Regions from separate parts of the Paenarthrobacter sp. NPDC057981 genome, predicted to be linked through region 2. Evidence: riboswitches for the same ligand, from Rfam matches in the RefSeq annotation. Region 2 holds a riboswitch; each other region holds the start of a gene.
What was found. A riboswitch is a leader RNA that binds a small molecule or an ion and turns the genes downstream of it on or off. The one in region 2 is predicted to bind glycine.

Region 1 (6,430 bases), on a different contig from region 2:
CCGTGGGGAAGAGCTCGTTGGGGTAGACGACTTCGAGGAAACTCGATGCTCCGGACGCCAGGGCAAAGACGGCCAGGGCAATGAAGAGCGGTGCGGCTTCCACATTGGGGATGAAGGCCGGAATGGCCAAGGCGACCACGATGATGCCGAACGTCCAGAGGAGCAAGCGACGCCGGCCGATCTTCTCGACGAGCCACAGCCCGGGTATACCGCCAACGACGAACAGCATGGAGATCAGGAAGGAGCCGCCGTACAAGTTGGCGTCCCCATGCATGCCAAACGATGTGAGGAGGTCCGGAGCGAAGGTGTACACAGCAAAGAGCGGAATGACTTGGGCGGTCCAGAAGATGGAGACGAACAGCGTCCGCTTCCAGAACTGGCCCCTGAAAATGTCCAGGAAACTGCCTTGCTTCTGCGGGCCGTCGGCATCGGAGGCGATGTCGCTCAGGCCATACTGTGCCCCGTACACCTTCTTGATCACGGCCTCCGCCTCGTCCCTGCGGCCCCGCGAAAGGAGCCAGCGTGGCGATTCAGGAGTGCCCAGGCGGCAAAGCAGGGTGACGATGGCAAAGATCGCCGGGCTTGCCACCATGAAGCGCCAGGCGTCCGGCCCGGAATCGCGCAGCAAGTACCCGACGGCGTACGCTGCGGCTGCTCCGATGGCCCAGACCACGAAGGTTGCCCCGAGCAGGCGCCCGCGGTGCTTCTTTGGGAGGAACTCGGCCAGCAGCGAGGTGGCGATGGGGTAGTCGGCGCCGATCGCCATGCCAAGGAAGAACCTGCACAGCACCACTTGCCAGATGTCGGTGGCGAAGCCGTTCAGGACAGAGAACACAGCCAAGGCAATGAGGTCCGCGATGTACATCTTGTGCCGGCCGATCTTGTCGGTCAGCCAACCGAAGACGGCTCCGCCGAAGAAGATGCCCACCAAGCTGGCCGCGCCCACCAAGCCGATTTCCGTGGGGGACAAGTCCAGGCCCGGGGCCATGGTGATCAGGGCTATACCGATGATGGACAGTGCATAGCCATCAATGAAGGGGCCGCCCGAGGCGAAGAACGTGAGTTTCTTGTGGAACGTGGTCAGTGGGGCGTCATCAATGAGATTGCTCGTTGCGCTCATTGGAATCCCTCTCTCGTGAATGCTCGTCATTGAGCGGTGAAGTTCGTGATTCCAGTTTTGGTGATGCGCGTCACGGCGTATAGTCGTGCATTGTTTACATCTGGCGAACCGATCTAGACAAATGTCTAGACACCGCTACATACCGCCGCAGGAGTCCTCATCCATGGCCATCACCGTCGCCGAACTTGTGGCCGAACCGCAGCTCGGGCTCAGCCTGCTGGCAGGCTCCAGCGGAGCCGGCAACCGCATCACCTGGGCCCACACCTCTGACCTGCCGCGTTTGTGGGAGTGGGTCACCGGCGGCGAACTCATGATGACCAACGGGCTCTCCATCCCGGCGGACGCGGACGGCCAGGTCGCGCTCGCCGAGGCTTTGGTGGACTCCGGTGCCAGTGCGTTGGCCATCGGCGAGAAGATGCATGCGCCCCCGCTGACGGCTGAATTTCTGGCTGCTTGCGAGCGGCTGCCGCTGCCCCTGATCAACATTCCCTACCCGCTGCCGTTCATCGCCATTGCGCGGTCTGTGGCTGAGTCCTCGCTCCTCGAAGAATCCCGGCGTCTCCGCCAAACGGCACGCGTGTACGACCTCCTCCGCACTGCCGGCGCGTCCGAGGATCACTGGCAAAGCCTGGTCCTGAGGTTGGCCACGGAGCTGGATTCGGAGCTGTTCGTGGTGGACCGCCGCTGCCTGCATCCGTGGCATCCGGAGGGCCATCCCCTGCCAGATTTCCTTGTGGAGGAGTGGTCGCCGCAACCGGGCCACGTGTCCGTGGCCGGCAAGAACTTCCAGTGGCACCGGATCCATGGCCGGCACGTGCTCACCATGGACATTCCCACTCATGCCAATGCGCTCCTGGTGGTGCTGCCCGGCAACGAACCGCACCCTGACGCCGTCGTGCTTTTGCATGCCGCAACCGTGCTGGGACTGCAGTTGGCGCGCATCGTCCTCTCGCTCGAAGGCCGGCACCGGCTGGCCGGCGAATTCCTGCTGCAGGCGCTCGACGGCCGGCTTGGTACGGGGGAGATCGAGCGGCGGTTGACGGCTTTCGAGGTGCCTCCCCAGGAGTTCGTGGTCGCCTCGATTGCGGCCGACGACGGCGACAGGCTGGCGAACGTTCACGTCGAACTCTGGCGGCATGGCATCCAGGCGGCCTCCCTGCGGCGGAACGACAGGCTGCACGTGGTGGTCGCGGCGGACGTCGCGGACGGTTTGCTGGTCCATTGCGCAGGGTTCGGAACCACCATCGGGGTCAGTTCAGGGGCCACCGTCGCCGGGCTCCAGCAGGCCTTGCAGGAATCGTTGTGGGCGCTGGGTTCGGCGCGTGCCAACAGGCTGGGAGTGGCCCGTTATGCGGAGGGTCCGAGCTGGCTAGGGCTGACCGGATTCGAGGAAGGAACCGCGTTGGTGCAGCGTCTCCTGGGCCCGGTTTTTGCGTACGAGCAACGCCAGGACGGCGACCTGACGGTCACATTGAAAACCTATTTGGACTCGCAACGCTCATGGCAAAAGACCGCGTCCGCGCTGTTCACGCACCGGCAAACCATCATCTACAGAATCCGGAAAATCGGCGAACTGACGGGGCTGGACATGGGTGAAACGTCCACCTTGGCGCAGCTATGGCTGGCCTTGCAGATCCACGAGGCGATGCACGGTTGAGCCGTGTTGGAAACAACCGCCTTGCACTTTTTCGCAGCCACCGGCTATGGTGTGAAGCGTGTCACTGATGTGGCGCACACGCTTTTGATCTGCGGCGGGAGAGTCCTGCCGGGTACATCCAGTCAGGCGCCGTAGGAGCAAATCCTCCCCAGGAATCTCTCAGGCCCATGTACCGCCGCGGCGAGGCAACTCTGGAAAGCAGTCCGGGCAACCGGGCTCACCGACGGTGCAAGTGGACAACCACGTCCACGGAATCTCTCAGGTCCAATACAGAGCGGGGAGGAACCCCTATTCATCGTGGCGTCCCTTGGGCGCCTGAATCCTGGAGTTCCTCTTGACTGTTCAATCCTCCCCAACCGCTTTCGCGGACCGGCATATCGGCGCCCGTCGCCAGGCCGATGTTGACACCATGCTCAAGGCGATCGGCTACGACTCGGTTGATGGCCTGGTGGACGTTGCCGTCCCCGATTCCATCCGCCAGTCTTCGCCCCTGACCCTGCAGAAGGCGCTGAGCGAGACCCAGGTCCTGGCCGAGCTCCGCAAGCTCGCAGCCAAGAACAAGACCGCCGTGCAGATGATCGGCCAGGGATACTACGACACCATCACGCCCCCGGTGATCCGCCGCAACATCCTCGAATCCCCGGCCTGGTACACCGCCTACACGCCGTACCAGCCCGAGATTTCGCAGGGCCGCCTCGAAGCGTTGCTCAACTTCCAGACCATGGTGCAGGACCTCACCGGGCTCCCGATCGCCAACGCTTCGCTGCTGGATGAAGCCACCGCCGTGGCCGAGGCCGTGCTGCTGATGCGCCGGGCCAACAAAGACAAATCCGCGAAGGACGGCAAGACCGTCCTCGACGCCGACCTCCTCCCGCAGACCATCGCCATCGTGAAGGGCCGCGCCGAGGCGCTGGGCTTCGAGGTTCTGGTTGCGGACCTTTCGGCCGGATTGCCCGACGGCGACATCAACGGCGTCGTACTCCAGCAGCCTGGCGTTTCGGGCCGGGTCTTCAACCACGCTCCCGTGATCGCTGCGGCGAAGGAACGCGGTGCACTGGTCACCGTCGCTGCCGATCTGCTGGCACTCACGCTCATCACGCCCCCGGGCGAGCAAGGTGCGGACATCGCCGTCGGAACCGCGCAGCGCTTCGGTGTGCCGCTGTTCTTCGGCGGCCCGCATGCCGCTTACATGGCCGTCCGGAACGGCATGGAGCGGACCCTTCCCGGCCGCATCGTTGGTGTTTCCAAGGACAACGCCGGCGTGCCCGCCTACCGCCTCGCCCTGCAGACCCGCGAGCAGCACATCCGTCGCGAGAAGGCCACGTCCAACATCTGCACCGCCCAGGCGCTGCTCGCGATCGTTGCCTCGATGTACGCCGTCTATCACGGCCCGGATGGTCTGAAGGCGATCGCCGAAACCGTCCACGGCCACGCCCGCGTCCTGGCTACAGCCCTGCAGAAGGCAGGCCGCGAACTCGTGGCCGACTCCTTCTTCGACACCCTCACCGTCCGTGTCCCGGGCAAGGCTTCGAAGGTGATCGGTGCCGCCGAGGCGCGCGGCATCAACCTCCGCTACATCGATGAGGACACCGTGGGCGTCTCGGTCGATGAAACCACGACGCCGGAGGTCCTCTCCGCGGTAGCCGTCGCCTTTGGCGCCGGTCCGGTAGGGGACGCTGCAGGGTTCGAGCTGCCTTCCGACGTGGTCCGTACCTCCGATTTCCTGCAGCACCCCGTGTTCAACACGCACCGTTCCGAGACGCAGCTGTTGCGCTATATCCGCAAGCTGTCCGACCGGGACCTCGCGCTGGACCGCACCATGATCCCGCTGGGCTCCTGCACCATGAAGCTGAATGCCACGGCTGAAATGGAGGCTATCTCCTGGCCGGAGTTCGCCTCGATCCACCCGTTCGCGCCGGACCACCAGACTGAAGGTTGGCGTGAGCTGATCTCCGGTCTGGAAGCCGATCTGACCGAGATCACGGGCTACGACCAGGTCTCCATCCAGCCGAACGCCGGTTCGCAAGGTGAGCTTGCAGGCTTGCTCGCGATCCGCGGCTACCACCTCTCGCGCGGGGACGATCAGCGCAACGTGTGCCTGATTCCGGCTTCGGCCCACGGCACGAACGCTGCTTCGGCGGTGCTGGCCGGCATGAAGGTCGTTGTGGTGGCCACCGCCCCTGATGGCACGATCGATCACGCTGACCTGGCGGCAAAGATCGAAGCCAACCGCGACGTGCTCTCGGCCATCATGATCACGTACCCCTCCACGCACGGTGTGTACGATGCTGACGTCGTCGAGGTGTGCGACGCCGTTCACGAGGCCGGCGGCCAGGTGTACGTGGATGGCGCCAACCTCAACGCGCTGGTCGGCTTGGCCCAGCCGGGCAAGTTCGGCGGCGATGTCTCGCACTTGAACCTGCACAAGACTTTCTGCATCCCGCACGGCGGCGGCGGACCCGGCGTGGGTCCCGTTGCAGCCAAGGCCCACCTGGCTCCCTTCATGCCGGGCGATGCGAACAACGCTTCCTCCTCGGAGGGTGGCGTGGCCATCTCTGCTTCCCGTTTCGGCTCCGCCGGCGTGCTCCCGATTTCCTGGGCCTACGTGAAGCTCATGGGCGGCGAAGGCCTCACGGAAGCCACCAAGTCGGCGCTCCTCACGGCAAACTATGTTGCGTCCCGCCTGGACGAGCACTTCCCGATCCTCTACACGGGTGAAGGTGGGCTCGTGGCCCACGAGTGCATCCTGGACCTCCGCGAGCTGACCGCGCGTACCGGGGTCACGGCCGAGGACGTGGCCAAGCGCCTCATCGACTTCGGCTTCCACGCACCGACGCTGGCGTTCCCGGTTGCTGGAACGTTGATGGTGGAGCCCACGGAATCCGAGGACCTCGCGGAGATCGACCGCTTCATCGAAGCCATGATCACCATCCGCGCCGAGATCGAGCAGGTTGCGGCCGGTGACTTCTCCGTGGAGGACTCCCCGCTTCGCAACGCGCCCCACACGGCGGCCGCCGTCGTAAGTTCCGCCTGGGATCGTGACTACCCGCGCGAGCAGGCCGCCTTCCCGGTGCAAAGCCTCAAGCAGGACAAGTACTTCCCGCCGGTCGGCCGGATCGACGGTGCTGCGGGCGACCGCAACCTGGTCTGCTCCTGCCCGCCTCTCGAAGCGTTCGAGGAAAACACAGCAGAGTTTGAGAACTAAGGATCCCCGAGATGTCTGAGAACTACACCGCTCTTTACGAGCAGCACAAAAAGGCCGACGCATCCTTCACGGACTTCGGCGGCTGGCAGATGCCACTCAAGTACGAGTCCGAGTTGGCTGAGCACCACGCGGTGCGTAATGCTGCCGGCCTGTTCGACCTTTCCCACATGGGCGAAGTCTGGGTCAGCGGCCCCGAGGCCGCAGCGTTCCTGGACTACGCCCTGGTGGGAAAACTGTCCGCGATCGCCGACGGCAAGGCCAAGTACTCTCTGATCTGCAACGCCGACGGCGGCATCATCGACGACCTCATCACGTACCGTCGTGGTCCGGAGAAGTTCCTGGTGGTACCGAACGCGGGAAACGCCAAGGTGGTTGCCGCTGCATTGAAGGAGCGCGCTGCCGGGTTCGACGTTGTTGTTGAGGACGCCTCCGCTGAGACGTCCCTGAT
Region 2 (6,430 bases):
CAGGGCGTCCATGTCGGCCCGGAGCATGACCACCGGCCCCGGTCCGTTGTCAAGAACGCCCACGACTCCGGTCTTGCCGATGTTGCGGTGCACCGAGAAGCCAAGGTTTTCCAGGTGTTCGGCGGCGATTCCCGCCGTCCTGGTCTCCTGGAAGGACAGTTCCGGGTTGGCGTGCAGGTCTTTGTAAAGCTCTTCGAGGTCAATGGTCATGGGTTTACCCTCTTCGTTCGACGCCTGTGGTCCGGCCAGTGTATCCACCGGCTGTGTGCGAACCCTGTGTGTGCGAACCCCGAGCACTCACGGCACACTGGATGCCATGACAAATTCCGAGCCCGCCACAACGCAGCACTCCACGGTCGAGGACTGGACAAAGGCCTTGGCGGAGTCGCACGGTTCGCCCGGGGGTGGCGCCGGCACGGGTGTCATGCTCTCGATCGCGGCGGCTTTGACGTCCATGGTGGCCGGGTATACCGAGCCCGAAGATCACCAGCGCGATGAACTTTCAGGCATTCATGCCCGCGCCCGCGAACTGAGGAAAACTGCCTTGCAACTCGCGGACGACGACTCCTCTGCCTCCAACGCTTTTGGGGCTGCGTTCCGACTGGACCCCGGCCCGGAACGGGAAGAGGCGATTCATCAAGCGTCGGTTGAGGCGGCCAAGGCTTCTGCCGTCCTGGGGGAGCGGGCCATCGAGGCCATCGAAGACCTTGGCTGGCTCGCTTTCCATGGCAACCCGGCACTCATCGCCGATGTCGTGGTTGGCTTCGGTGCGCTGCGGGCGGCGATAACGGGTGCGCGGACCAACGTGAGCTTCGACCTCGCGTCCCTGACCTCCGCGGGGACTCCGCTTGAGGAGGTCAGGGAACAGCATCCGGACCTGTGGGAGACGGTCAGCCGGCTCAGCGACGCGCTGGAGCGGATCGACCAACTGGCTGCCGGCGTCGACAAAAAGGCCGCACCTACCGAAGCGGTGTAGCTCCTATTTCGCTTTGGGCACCTTGCGGAGTACGACGGCGGCCATCACTGCCGCTCCGGCCATCAGCACCAGCCCAATGGCCGCAGTGATGTGGACGCCGGAGTCGAAGGCTGTCCGGGCGGCAGTGGTCAATGCCTCGGAGAGCTCGGCTGGAAGACCGGATGCTGCGTCAACGGCGCCGGCCAGTGTTTCCCCCGACTTCCTCGCAGCCTCGGCGGGGACGTCGTCGGGAATCACGAGGTTGTGCTGGTAGGACGCTGTGAGGATGGAGCCAAGCACGGCCGTACCCAGAAGCGATCCCAATTCGTAGCCGGTCTCGGAAATGGCCGAGGCCGCTCCGGACTTGTCCGCCGGAACCGATGCCAGGATCAGGTCATTGGAGATGGTCTCCGCCGCGCCGACGCCCACGGCCAGTACAGTCAGCGCGGACAAGAGGAACACCGGGCCGGTACCGTGGTCGCCCATGACAGCTACGAGGTACCCGACGGCGCTGAGCGTGAGTCCGCAGGCCACGACGAATCCAGGCCGCACGCGCTTGACCAAAGGCACCACCAGCAGCCCCGCGATGACAGTGGCCAGGAGGGCGGGGATCATTGCGATGCCGGCTTCCATGGGGGACTGCCCTTCGACCAGCTGCAGGTGCTGGGCAAAGAAGTAGATGAAGCCCGTCATGGAGAACAGGGACAAGACGTTGGCCACGATGGCCGTGCTGAACACCTTGTTCTTGAACAGGGCCACATCCAGCATGGGGCTTTCGATGCTCTGTTGGCGACGCACGAACACAATGCCCATCACCAGGCCGAAGCCCATGAACGCGGCCGCCGAGGGGCCGAAGCCGTGGACGGCGAACTCCTTGATGCCGTAAACGAACGGCGCCATGGTGACCACGGACAGGGCGATGCTTGGCACGTCGACGCGGCCTGGGTTGGCGTCCTTGGACTCGGGAATCAGGACCCGGCCAAAGGCAAGGAGTGGCAGGAGCAGGAAAGCTGCCACCAAGAAGACGGCGCCCCACCAGAAGTGTTCCACCAGCCAACCGCCGAAGATGGGGCCAAGGGCGGCGCCACCGGAGAAGCCGGCAGCCCACACCGCGATGGCGAGCCTGCGCCGGTTGGGGTCGGTAAAGATATTCCGGATCAAGGACAACGTTGAGGGCATCAGCATGGCGCCGAAGACACCAAGTGCGGCGCGTCCTGCAATAAGCCACTCAGCAGATGGCGCGAAGGCTGTAGCAGCCGAAACCGCAGCGAAGCCCGTGCTGCCGACCAGGAGCAACCGGCGTCGTCCGATCCTGTCGCCCAAGTTGCCCATGGACACCAGGAGCGCCGCCAACACCAGCGGGTACGCGTCAACGATCCACAGGAGCTGGATGCCGCCCACGTCCAAGGATCGGGCGATTTCGGGCAGGGCAAAGGTGAGCGCGGTGTTGTCGACGGCCACCAGCAGCACAGGGAACATCAAGAGTGCCAGGGCCGTCCAATCGCCCCACGGTGCTGCCTGCCCCTTGACGGGGTTGACGGAACGGGGTGCTTGGGTTGACGACGGCGAGAACATGCCTTAACTATACCGTCCAGACGGTACAGTTACAAATGCAAGGACTGCACAGCTTTAGGGAATGATGTACACATGCCACGAAAACCAGTTGCCCGGGACGCCGTTCTGGATGCCTTCGAAGCCCTCCTTATAGAGGTAGGGGAGCGGGCAGCCACCCTGGACGCCGTCGCCAAGCGCGCTGGCGTCTCCAAAGGTGGCCTGCTGTACCACTTCCCCAACAAGGAAGCCCTGATCAGCGCCTTGCTCGAACGCCTTGATGAACTGGCGGAAGAGGACATCGTGCGGATGAAGGCAGCGTCGGACGGAGCCGCCTCGTACTTCATCCGGACCTCGCTGTGGGGCGGTACGCCCATGGACAGGGCCTTCGTTGCCGCCACCAGGCTCGCCGAGGTGGCCCACGAGGAAACGCGGCGTCGGTTTGCCGGCATCCAGCAGCAATGGCTGGATGTCCTGGCCGAGGACGTGGGACCGGAGGTCGCCAAAGCCGTCAGCTACATGGGTGACGGGTTGTATTTCAACGCCATGTTCGAAGGCGGACAGGAGGGCGGAAATGCGGGCCGGGAGGCCGACGTCGACATCCTGTTGGGCGTGCTGGACCGTCTGCGGAAGTGACGCTTCTTCCATTTGCCGCAGCGACCTGCACATAGGACAATTAACTTTTGTGGCGTGTCCTGTGTGGCGCCCATGCACAATTGAACAAGCCTTTGATCTGCGGCGGGAGAGTCCTGCAAGCACGTGATGCAGGCGCCGTAGGAGCAAACCCTCCCCAGGAATCTCTCAGGCCCACGCACCGCCGCGGCGAGGCAACTCTGGAAAGCAGCAGGCGACCGTGCCCTTGGCATGGGATGCTGTGCTCACCGACGGTGCAAGCGATTCGTTGTCCTGACAAGTCGCGGAAACTCTCAGGTCCAATACAGAGCGGGGAGGAACCCGAGCCGCTGTGGCGTACCCAAACGCCACCCAAGTATTGGAGTTCCTTCGTGACGGTTAGTTCTGCCTCCACCACCTTCGTCGATCGGCATATCGGCGCCCGCCGCCAGTCCGACATTGAGACCATGCTCAAGACCGTCGGCTACGACTCCGTGGATGCCCTCGTGGACACTGCGGTTCCCAACGACATCCGCCAGGACGTCGCGCTGACCCTGCAGGACGCCCTCTCTGAGGTTGAAGTCCTGGCAGAACTGCGCAAGCTGGCCTCCAAGAACAAGACGGCCGTGCAGATGATCGGCCAGGGCTACTACGACACCGTCACGCCTCCGGTGATCCGCCGCAACATCCTCGAATCCCCGGCCTGGTACACCGCCTACACGCCGTACCAGCCCGAGATTTCGCAGGGTCGCCTCGAGGCACTCCTGAACTTCCAGACCATGGTCCAGGACCTCGTTGGCCTGCCGATCGCCAACGCCTCCTTGCTCGACGAAGCAACTGCAGTGGCCGAAGCCGTCCTCATGATGCGCCGAGCCAACAAGAACAAGGCTGCCCAGGATGGCAAGACCGTCCTCGACGCCGACTGCCTGCCCCAGACCATCGCCATCGTAAAGGGTCGTGCCGAGGCACTCGGCTTCGAGGTTGAGGTCGCAGACCTTTCCCTCGGCCTCCCGGAGGGTGCCATCAACGGCGTCGTCCTCCAGCAGCCCGGTGTTTCCGGCCGCGTTTTCGACCACTCCGCTGTCATTGCCGAAGCCAAGGAACGCGGCGCACTCGTCACTGTCGCTGCCGACCTCCTTTCCCTGACGCTCATCACCCCTCCGGGCGAGCAGGGCGCCGACATCGCCGTTGGTTCCGCGCAGCGCCTGGGTGTTCCGCTGTTCTTCGGCGGCCCGCATGCCGCGTACATGGCCGTCCAGAAGGGCCTTGAGCGTTCCATGCCCGGTCGCCTCGTGGGCGTTTCCAAGGACGACGCCGGCGTCCCCGCCTACCGCTTGGCGCTGCAGACCCGCGAGCAGCACATCCGCCGTGAGAAGGCCACGTCCAACATCTGTACGGCTCAGGCCCTGCTGGCCATCGTTGCCTCGATGTACGCCGTCTATCACGGCCCGGAGGGCCTGAAAGCGATCGCCGAGACCGCCAACGGCCACGCCTGCACCCTGGCCGCCTCCCTGAAGGCTGCCGGCGTCGAGGTCCTGCATGGTTCCTTCTTCGACACCGTCACGGTTCGCGTCCCGGGCCGCGCCGCAGAGATCGTGGCAGCGGCCGAGGCCCGCGGGATCAACCTGCGCGGCGTCGATGCTGACAGTGTTGGTATCTCTGTTGACGAGACCACGACAACTGACATTGTCGGCAGTGTCCTTGAAGTGTTCGGTGCATCTTTGGTTGAGTCCGCTGATGGCTTCGCCCTCGACGGTTCGGTTGAGCGCACCAGTGAGTTCATGCAGCACCCGGTGTTCAACACCCACCGCTCCGAGACCCAGCTCCTGCGCTACATCCGCAAGCTCTCGGACCGCGACCTCGCGCTTGACCGCACCATGATCCCGCTGGGTTCGTGCACCATGAAGCTCAACGCGACGGCCGAGATGGAAGCCATTTCCTGGCCTGAGTTCGCCTCGATCCACCCGTTCGCTCCGGATTCCCAGACCGCCGGCTGGCGTGAACTCATCGCTGATCTCGAAGCCCAGCTGACCGAGATCACCGGGTACGACCAAGTCTCCATCCAGCCGAACGCCGGCTCCCAGGGCGAGCTCGCCGGGCTCCTCGCGATCCGTGGCTACCACCTCTCCAACGGCGATGACCAGCGTAACGTCTGCCTGATCCCCGCGTCCGCCCACGGCACCAACGCCGCATCGGCAGTGTTGGCCGGCATGAAGGTCGTGGTCGTGGCCACCGCTCCCGATGGCACCATCGATCACGTTGACCTGAAGGCCAAGATCGAAGCCAACCGCGATGCGCTCTCGGCGATCATGATCACCTACCCGTCCACGCACGGTGTGTACGACGCCGATGTCCGTGAAGTCTGCGACGCCATCCACGAAGCCGGCGGCCAGGTGTACATCGACGGTGCCAACCTCAATGCGCTCGTTGGCCTCGCCCAGCCTGGCAAATTCGGTGGCGATGTCTCGCACTTGAACCTGCACAAGACCTTCTGCATCCCGCACGGCGGCGGCGGACCCGGCGTCGGCCCCGTCGCAGCCAAGGCACACCTGGCACCGTTCATGCCCGGCGACGCAGCGTCCTGGACCGAGGGCAATGACGTTCCGATTTCGGCGTCCCGCTTCGGTTCGGCCGGTGTCCTCCCGATCTCCTGGGCCTACGTGAAGCTCATGGGTGGCAAGGGGCTCACCGAAGCCACCAAGTCCGCGTTGCTGGCTGCGAACTACATCGCATCCCGCCTCAACGACCACTTCCCGGTCCTCTACACGGGTGAAGGTGGACTGGTGGCCCACGAGTGCATCCTGGACCTCCGTGAACTCACGGCCAAGACCGGCGTCACCGCTGAGGATGTTGCCAAGCGCTTGATCGACTTCGGCTTCCACGCTCCCACCCTGGCGTTCCCGGTTGCAGGCACCCTCATGGTGGAGCCCACGGAGTCCGAGGACCTTGTGGAGATCGACCGCTTCATCGAGGCCATGATCACCATCCGTGCCGAGATCGAACAGGTTGCAGCCGGTGACTTCTCCGTGCAGGACTCCCCGCTTCGCCGCGCGCCCCACACGGCAGCCGCCGTCGTGAGCTCCGACTGGGACCGCGCGTACCCGCGTGAGCAGGCCGCCTTCCCGGTCCACCACCTCAAGCAGGACAAGTACTTCCCGCCCGTCGGCCGTATCGACGGCGCAGCCGGAGACCGCAACCTGGTCTGCTCCTGCCCGCCGATCGAAGACTTCGAGAACTAAGGACTGGTCATGACAGGGAAATACACCGCACTCTACGAAGAGCACAAGAAGCTTGGCGCGTCGTTCACCGATT
Region 3 (6,430 bases), on a different contig from region 2:
TCGGCTGACCATCAGTTCCGTGCCATTCCTGCTGCCCCTGATGTTCCAGGACGGCTTCGGATGGGATCCCCTCAAAGCCGGCGTCATGGTCGCAGCAGTGTTCGTGGGCAACATCGGCATCAAGCCCGCCACCACGCCGCTTATCAGACGCTTTGGTTTCAAAGCAGTCCTGGTGTTCGCTTCCTTCGCGTCAGCTGTGACGTTCGCTCTGTGTGCTTTCCTCAGCCCACAAACGCCCGAACCCCTGATCTTTGCCTTGCTGCTGTTCAGCGGCGCTTTCCGCTCCATCGGATTCTCCGCGTACGCGTCAGTGCAGTATGCAGATATCGTTCCGCGACAGCTGCCTTCCGCCAATGCGATCTCGGCCACGCTCGTTCAGCTTGCAGCCGCGGCCGGAATCGCCGTCGGGGCCTTGTTCCTGCGCCTGTTCGACACGACACACCTGTTCGGCGCTGACCACGCAGGGGCTTACAAAGGGGCGTTCATCGCCATGGCTGTCCTGATGCTGATCAGCACCGTGGACAGCCTGACATTGCACCGTCACGCGGGAGCGGAAGTCAGCGGACTAGCGGCCGGGACCCGAACCTAAAGCACACGCGAGCCGGGGGCGCTGAACACCCGAGCCCCCGGACGCCGAAGGCCCAAGCCGCTCAAACGCAAAAGGTCCCGGTTCGAAAACCGGGACCAATTCGCGGAGACGGGGGGATTTGAACCCCCGGTCGAGTTTAACCCCGACCCTTCATTAGCAGTGAAGTCCATTCGGCCGCTCTGGCACGTCTCCATCCGCTATTGCTAGCCCACCAAGGATACGCAGAAGGTGTCGTCCAGTGCAAAACAGCCGTGCAATCCAGTGTCAGCGTCCTGGAAGGGGTCACTTGCTCCCGGCCAGTGCGAGCCACAGGAAGTGGTTGCTCCGGGCTTGGAGCGCTGCAGCCTGCCTGTTGTCGGAAGCTCCGGCGTGCCCACCTTCCAACGCCTCGTGGAACCACACGTTCGGGATGCCCATGGCATGCATCCGGGCCGCCATTTTCCGGGCTTGGACAGGACCTACCCGGTCGTCGGAGGTCGCGGTCCAGATGAAGGTCTCCGGGTACTCGATGCCATCGTGCAATAGGTGGTAGGGCGAGAAGGTCCGGATGAATTCCCATTGCTCCGGGACATCCGGGTCACCGTATTCGGCGATCCAGGAGTAGCCGGCCGAAAGCTTGGTGTAGCGGCGCATGTCCAGGAGGGGTACGCCGCAGGAGACCGCGCCAAAAAGTTCCGGGTATTGGGTCAGCATGTTGCCCACCAGGAGGCCTCCGTTGGAACCGCCCACGCAGCCTAGCCGGCGCCGGCTGGTGACGCCGCGGGAGATCAGGTCCTTCGCTACGGCGGCGAAGTCCTCGTAGGCGCGGTGCCGGTTCTCCTGAAGCGCGGCGCGGTGCCATGAAGGACCGTACTCGCCGCCGCCGCGGATGTTGGCCACCACGTAGACGCCGCCGCGGGAGTGGGCGGCAGCCCCGACGTCGGACGTTGTGCGGCGCTCCAGCCAGGCCCGTCCGATGGTTCCGCTGTACGCCGGAGTCCGGGAAACCTCGAAGCCGCCGTAGCCGGAGAGCTGGGTGGGGTTCTCGCCGTCGAGCACCAGGTCCTTGGAAGCCACTTGGAAATACGGGACCTTGGTCCCATCCAAGGAGGTGGCGAAGTGCTGCTGGACTTCGTAGTCGGCTTCGTTGAAGAACGACGGCGACCGCTTCACCACCGCGTGCTCACTCGCCACGGAGCCGGCATCCCCCGCGGATGGTGAAGCGCCAAGCGTGCCCCGGGTGAGGGTGGTGGGCGTCGTGAAACCGGTGGCCACCAACCAGAAGTCATTCCCGGCGCCGGAGTCAGAGGTGTCTTCATCGTCCACGGCGTAGGCGTTGACATCATGCAGGGGAGGGCAGGCATCCAGGATGGTGGAAGCCCACCTCCCGTCGCTGTCCACAGACGATGGGTCCAGCACGCGGATCTCCGAGGAGACATCCCGGAGCAGGTTCAGCAGCAGGTAGTCCTTGGTCCAGCTCCAGGACTGCAGGGACGTGTGCGCATCCGGGGTGAACAGAACCAGCAGGGCGCGCGAACCGGCAAGGTAGCTTTCGAAGTCGGCGGCCAGCAGGGAGCCCGCCGGGTACACCACGCCATCCACCTCCCAGTCACCCTGGGGCCGGAAGAGCAGCCAATCGCGGTGGGCGCTAAGGTTCACATCGGTGGGAACGTCGATGGGCACCCATGAGTCGTCCCGGAGCAACCATGTGCTGCGGTTGTAGAAGTCGATGTGGTCGACTGCGAAGGTCCGCTCGTAGCCGGGAGTGGAGTCGTGCGCCACCATGGCCAGCATGTGGTTTTCGGGGATTTCGAAGAGGCGTTCAGCGTCCGCAAGCGATTGACCGCGGCGAAGCTTGACGCCGGTGCGTGCATAAGAGGAGGACGTCGCGGGCAGGCCTTCCGCGGTGCTGGACACCAGGAGCGTGTCGGCATCCAGCCAGCTGACATTCCCCTTCGCGGTGGGGATGTCGAAGCCGCCTGCCGCGGGGTCCACAAAGGTGCGGGATTCGACGTCGAACTCCCGGTGCCGGTCGGCGTCGCCGCCGTCGGGGGAGAGCGAAACCATGGCAAGGCGGTACTGGGATCCGTCGGCAGGGCGAAGGAAACCGGCCCCGTGGAAGACCCATTCGACCCCTTCCGCGGACGCCAAGGCGTCGACGTCGAGCAGCACATCCCACTCAGGTTCATCACTGAGGTAGCTTTCCCAGGTGGTGCGGCGCCACAGTCCCTTGGGGTGCTCCTTGTCCTTCCAAAAGTTGTAGTAGAAATCGCCGCGTTTGTTGACCATGGCGATCCGGTCTGTGGAGTCCATGACTTCCAAAATGCCGGACTGGAGCACCGCATAATCGGCGTCTTCCAGCAGTTCTTCGGTGCGGGCGTTCTGCTCCCGGACCCACGCGAGCTGCTCTTCGCCGTGGATGTCCTCCAGCCAGGCGTTCTCATCCGTGGGTTCAGGCGCGGGCGCGGCGCCATTCTCTGACAATGGCGAGGAATCAGCTGCTGTGGTGGTCATCGCCCCATCCAAGCAACACAGTTCGAGGGTAGGCAAGTCACGCAGAGTTAGGCTTGAGCGTGGCTAAATCGCAAACCAACCGTGTTGCCCTACTGGGGGCCGGCCCTCGGGGCACCAGTGTCCTTGAGCGGTTGCTCGCGAACTGGGCTGCCGGGGACACGCAGGGAGCCACCCTCCACATACATGTCGTGGATCCGTTTCCTGCCGGTTCCGGGCACGTGTGGCAGCCCGGCCAGTCCCGCCTGTACTTGATGAATACGCAAGCGTTCTATCCCACCTTGATCCCCGAGGATCCCCAGCTCGCAACCCCGCTGACGGGTGGATCCTTCGACCAGTGGCGAGAGGCCCGACGTCGTGATGGTGCGGGACTGGACGACGCCGAAAAAGCCGAGCTGGCCACCCTGGAATCCCACGACTTCCCCAGCCGCGCCCTGTACGGGCGCTATCTGCGCCAGACCCTGGAGGGGCTGCTGGACCGGCTGCCCGACGGCGTCGAGGTCACCTTCCATGAAACGCTCGCCGTTGCTGCGCGTCCGGTTGACGGGAAGTTCGACGTCGAACTTGCCGACGGCACGACGCTCACCGTCGGTTCGGTGGTCTTGGCGTTGGGGCACATCGAGTCGCGGCTCAACCCGGAGCAGAGGTCATTCAAGCGTGCGGCCGACGAGTTGGGCTTGGCGTATTTCCCGCCGGCACCGCCCGCGGATGTGGATTGGCAGGCGGTTCCGGACAGCCAACCCGTTCTTGTCCGAGGCATGGGCTTGAACTTCTTCGACGTGATGGGCCAACTGACGGAGGGCCGCGGAGGCAAGTTTGTCGAGGCAGGCGTGCCCGGAGCCGGTGTCCTGGAGTACCGGCCATCGGGCCGTGAACCCAGGATTTTCGCTGCCTCCCGCCGGGGTACGCCGTACCGGGCCAAGGCAGGGCTGGATGGCTACTACCCACGCAGCATCACCATGCGGTACCTGACGGAAGACGCGGTTGACCGATTCCGGGCAGCAGGCATCCAGCCTGGTTTCGACCACGATCTCTGGCCTTTGCTGCACCGGGATGCCTTGTGGGCCTACTACTCAACGCTGGCCCGGTCCCAGCCCGCCGCGATCAAGGATCCGGCACAGTTTCTGGCCGATCTGCAGGACGCGCTGCGACCGCATGCACACACCACGGCGCACTGGGAAAGCGACGTGGAGAACCTCGTTGAGAAGCACGTGATTGCTTCCAGACGTTTGAATCTTCGTGGTCTCGCGGCGCCGTTGGCGGGACGGACGTTCACCTCACGGCGTGACCTGGACGCCGCGATCACCGCCTACTTGGACGACGACGCCCGACGCTCTTCGCTGGGCGAAGCGGACCCCGTAAAAATGGCCATCGGCGCACTCCACACCGGCCGGGCGATCCTCAAGACTGTTGTGGCCGACGGCGGCATCACGGACGAGTCCTGGTTGGCCGGTCTGCGCGGCTGGTTCGAATCGTTTGTCGAAGGACTGGCCAGCGGGCCGCCCGCGCTCCGCTCGGAGCAGCTCGCCGCCTTGGCGCGTGCCGGCGTCGTAAGTTTTGTTGGACCTGACCCCAAGTTCAGTGTCGATCGCAGCGCCAAGGTGTTCAGGGCGGCTTCGCCGTGGGTTCACGACGGGCCCGTGGAGGCGGAGACCCTCATTGAGGCGATGTCGCCGGCGAACAGGGTCGGCATCAATATCTCCCCGCTGCTGGAGCAACTCATGGCTGATGGCTTGGTGCGGACCAAGATCATGATGAGCGTCGAGGGCACACCCATGCAGACCACCGGCCTTGACGTTGAACCGCACCCCTACCGCCCCCTCGCGGCCAACGGATCTGTTACGGAAAACATGTACGTGCTTGGGCTGCAGTTGTCTGCGTCGCAGTGGGGCAATGCCATCGCCGCGGAGGCCCGTCCCCGCACCGGCCCCGCCTATGCCAGCGGGCAACGGACCCTGCGCGACGCCGATGAGATCGCCCGCAGCATTCTGGGACTCTAGAGCCCCCGGGTTGCGCCGCCAGCCAGCCTTCGCTACTGTGTGAGCTGCATCACCCGTTGGGTGTGCGCGCTTTTGATCTGCGGCGGGAGAGCCCTGCCGGTACATTTCGTCAGGCGCCGTAGGAGCAAACCCTCCCCAGGAATCTCTCAGGCCCATGTACCGCCGCGGCGAGGCAACTCTGGAAAGCAGTCCGGCCACCGGACTCACCGAAGGTGCAAGCAGGCCCATGCCTGCGGAAACTCTCAGGTCTACCTACAGAGCGGGGAGGAACCCGAATCAATGCGGCACCACAGTGCCGCCTGAACGACGGAGTTCCTTTGACGATTCATCCCACCACCGGCAACGACTCACCGCATCTCGAACGCCAACTCAGCAACCGCCACATCCAGCTCATCGCCATCGGCGGTGCCATTGGAACCGGCCTCTTCATGGGCTCGGGCAAGACCATTTCCGCAGCTGGCCCCTCCGTAATTTTCGTGTACATGATCATCGGCTTCATGCTGTTCTTCGTCATGCGCGCCATGGGCGAACTGCTCCTGAGCAACCTGAATTACAAGTCCTTCAGCGACTTCGCCGCCGACCTCCTGGGTCCCTGGGCCGGCTTCTTCACCGGTTGGACCTACTGGTTCTGCTGGGTCATCACGGGTATCGCCGATGTCATTGCAATTGCCGGGTACTCGGAGGAGTTGTGGCCCGGATTGCCGTTGTGGATCCCAGGCCTGATCACCATCGGCATCCTGCTGCTCCTGAACCTGGCAACCGTGAAGGCCTTCGGCGAGACCGAATTCTGGTTCGCGCTCATCAAGATCGTCGCCATCGCCGCCCTCATCATTGTGGGACTGTTCATGATCCTCAGCGGCTTCCAGTCCGACGCCGGACCGGCCAGTTTCACCAACCTGTGGAGCCACGGCGGTTTCTTCCCCAACGAGTTCATGGGCTTCGTTGCCGGTTTCCAGATCGCGGTGTTCGCGTTCGTGGGCATCGAGCTGGTGGGTACCACTGCGGCTGAGGCCAAGGACCCGGAGAAGAACCTGCCCAAGGCCATCAACTCCATCCCCATCCGCGTGCTGCTTTTCTACGTAGGTGCGCTCATCATCCTCATGTCCGTCACCCCGTGGACCCAGTTCGCCGCGGGCCACAGCCCCTTCATTGCCATGTTCTCCCTGGCAGGCCTCGGCGCCGCCGCCACGATCGTGAATCTGGTGGTGTTGACCTCCGCCATGTCCTCGGCCAACTCCGGCATCTACTCCACCTCCCGCATGGTGTTCGGCCTCGCCCAGGAGGGCGACGCGCCAGCCGTCTTCAGTGCGTTGTCCGGACGCAAAGTACCCCGCAACGCCCTGTTCCTTTC

Region 1: linked by a shared signal. The riboswitch ahead of gcvP (aminomethyl-transferring glycine dehydrogenase) and the one ahead of gcvP (aminomethyl-transferring glycine dehydrogenase) in region 2 are both predicted to bind glycine.
Region 3: linked by a shared signal. The riboswitch ahead of cycA (D-serine/D-alanine/glycine transporter) and the one ahead of gcvP (aminomethyl-transferring glycine dehydrogenase) in region 2 are both predicted to bind glycine.

Annotation. Positions count from the first base shown of each region.
Region 1 is NZ_JBHVQI010000020.1:71,845-78,274, forward strand. It holds gene ACFVSI_RS16730 (MFS transporter) at 1-1,120, opposite strand, end outside; gene ACFVSI_RS16735 (PucR family transcriptional regulator) at 1,284-2,777, shown strand; glycine riboswitch at 2,863-2,962, shown strand; gene gcvP (aminomethyl-transferring glycine dehydrogenase) at 3,112-5,982, shown strand; gene gcvT (glycine cleavage system aminomethyltransferase GcvT) at 5,994-6,430, shown strand, end outside.
Region 2 is NZ_JBHVQI010000017.1:10,394-16,823, reverse strand. It holds gene ACFVSI_RS15240 (amidohydrolase) at 1-210, opposite strand, end outside; gene ACFVSI_RS15235 (cyclodeaminase/cyclohydrolase family protein) at 317-976, shown strand; gene ACFVSI_RS15230 (MFS transporter) at 980-2,530, opposite strand; gene ACFVSI_RS15225 (TetR/AcrR family transcriptional regulator) at 2,603-3,142, shown strand; glycine riboswitch at 3,236-3,333, shown strand; gene gcvP (aminomethyl-transferring glycine dehydrogenase) at 3,511-6,357, shown strand; gene gcvT (glycine cleavage system aminomethyltransferase GcvT) at 6,367-6,430, shown strand, end outside.
Region 3 is NZ_JBHVQI010000006.1:128,708-135,137, forward strand. It holds gene ACFVSI_RS08715 (MFS transporter) at 1-589, shown strand, start outside; tRNA gene ACFVSI_RS08720 (tRNA-Ser) at 693-781, opposite strand; gene ACFVSI_RS08725 (prolyl oligopeptidase family protein) at 872-3,082, opposite strand; gene ACFVSI_RS08730 (FAD/NAD(P)-binding protein) at 3,142-5,079, shown strand; glycine riboswitch at 5,153-5,251, shown strand; gene cycA (D-serine/D-alanine/glycine transporter) at 5,397-6,430, shown strand, end outside.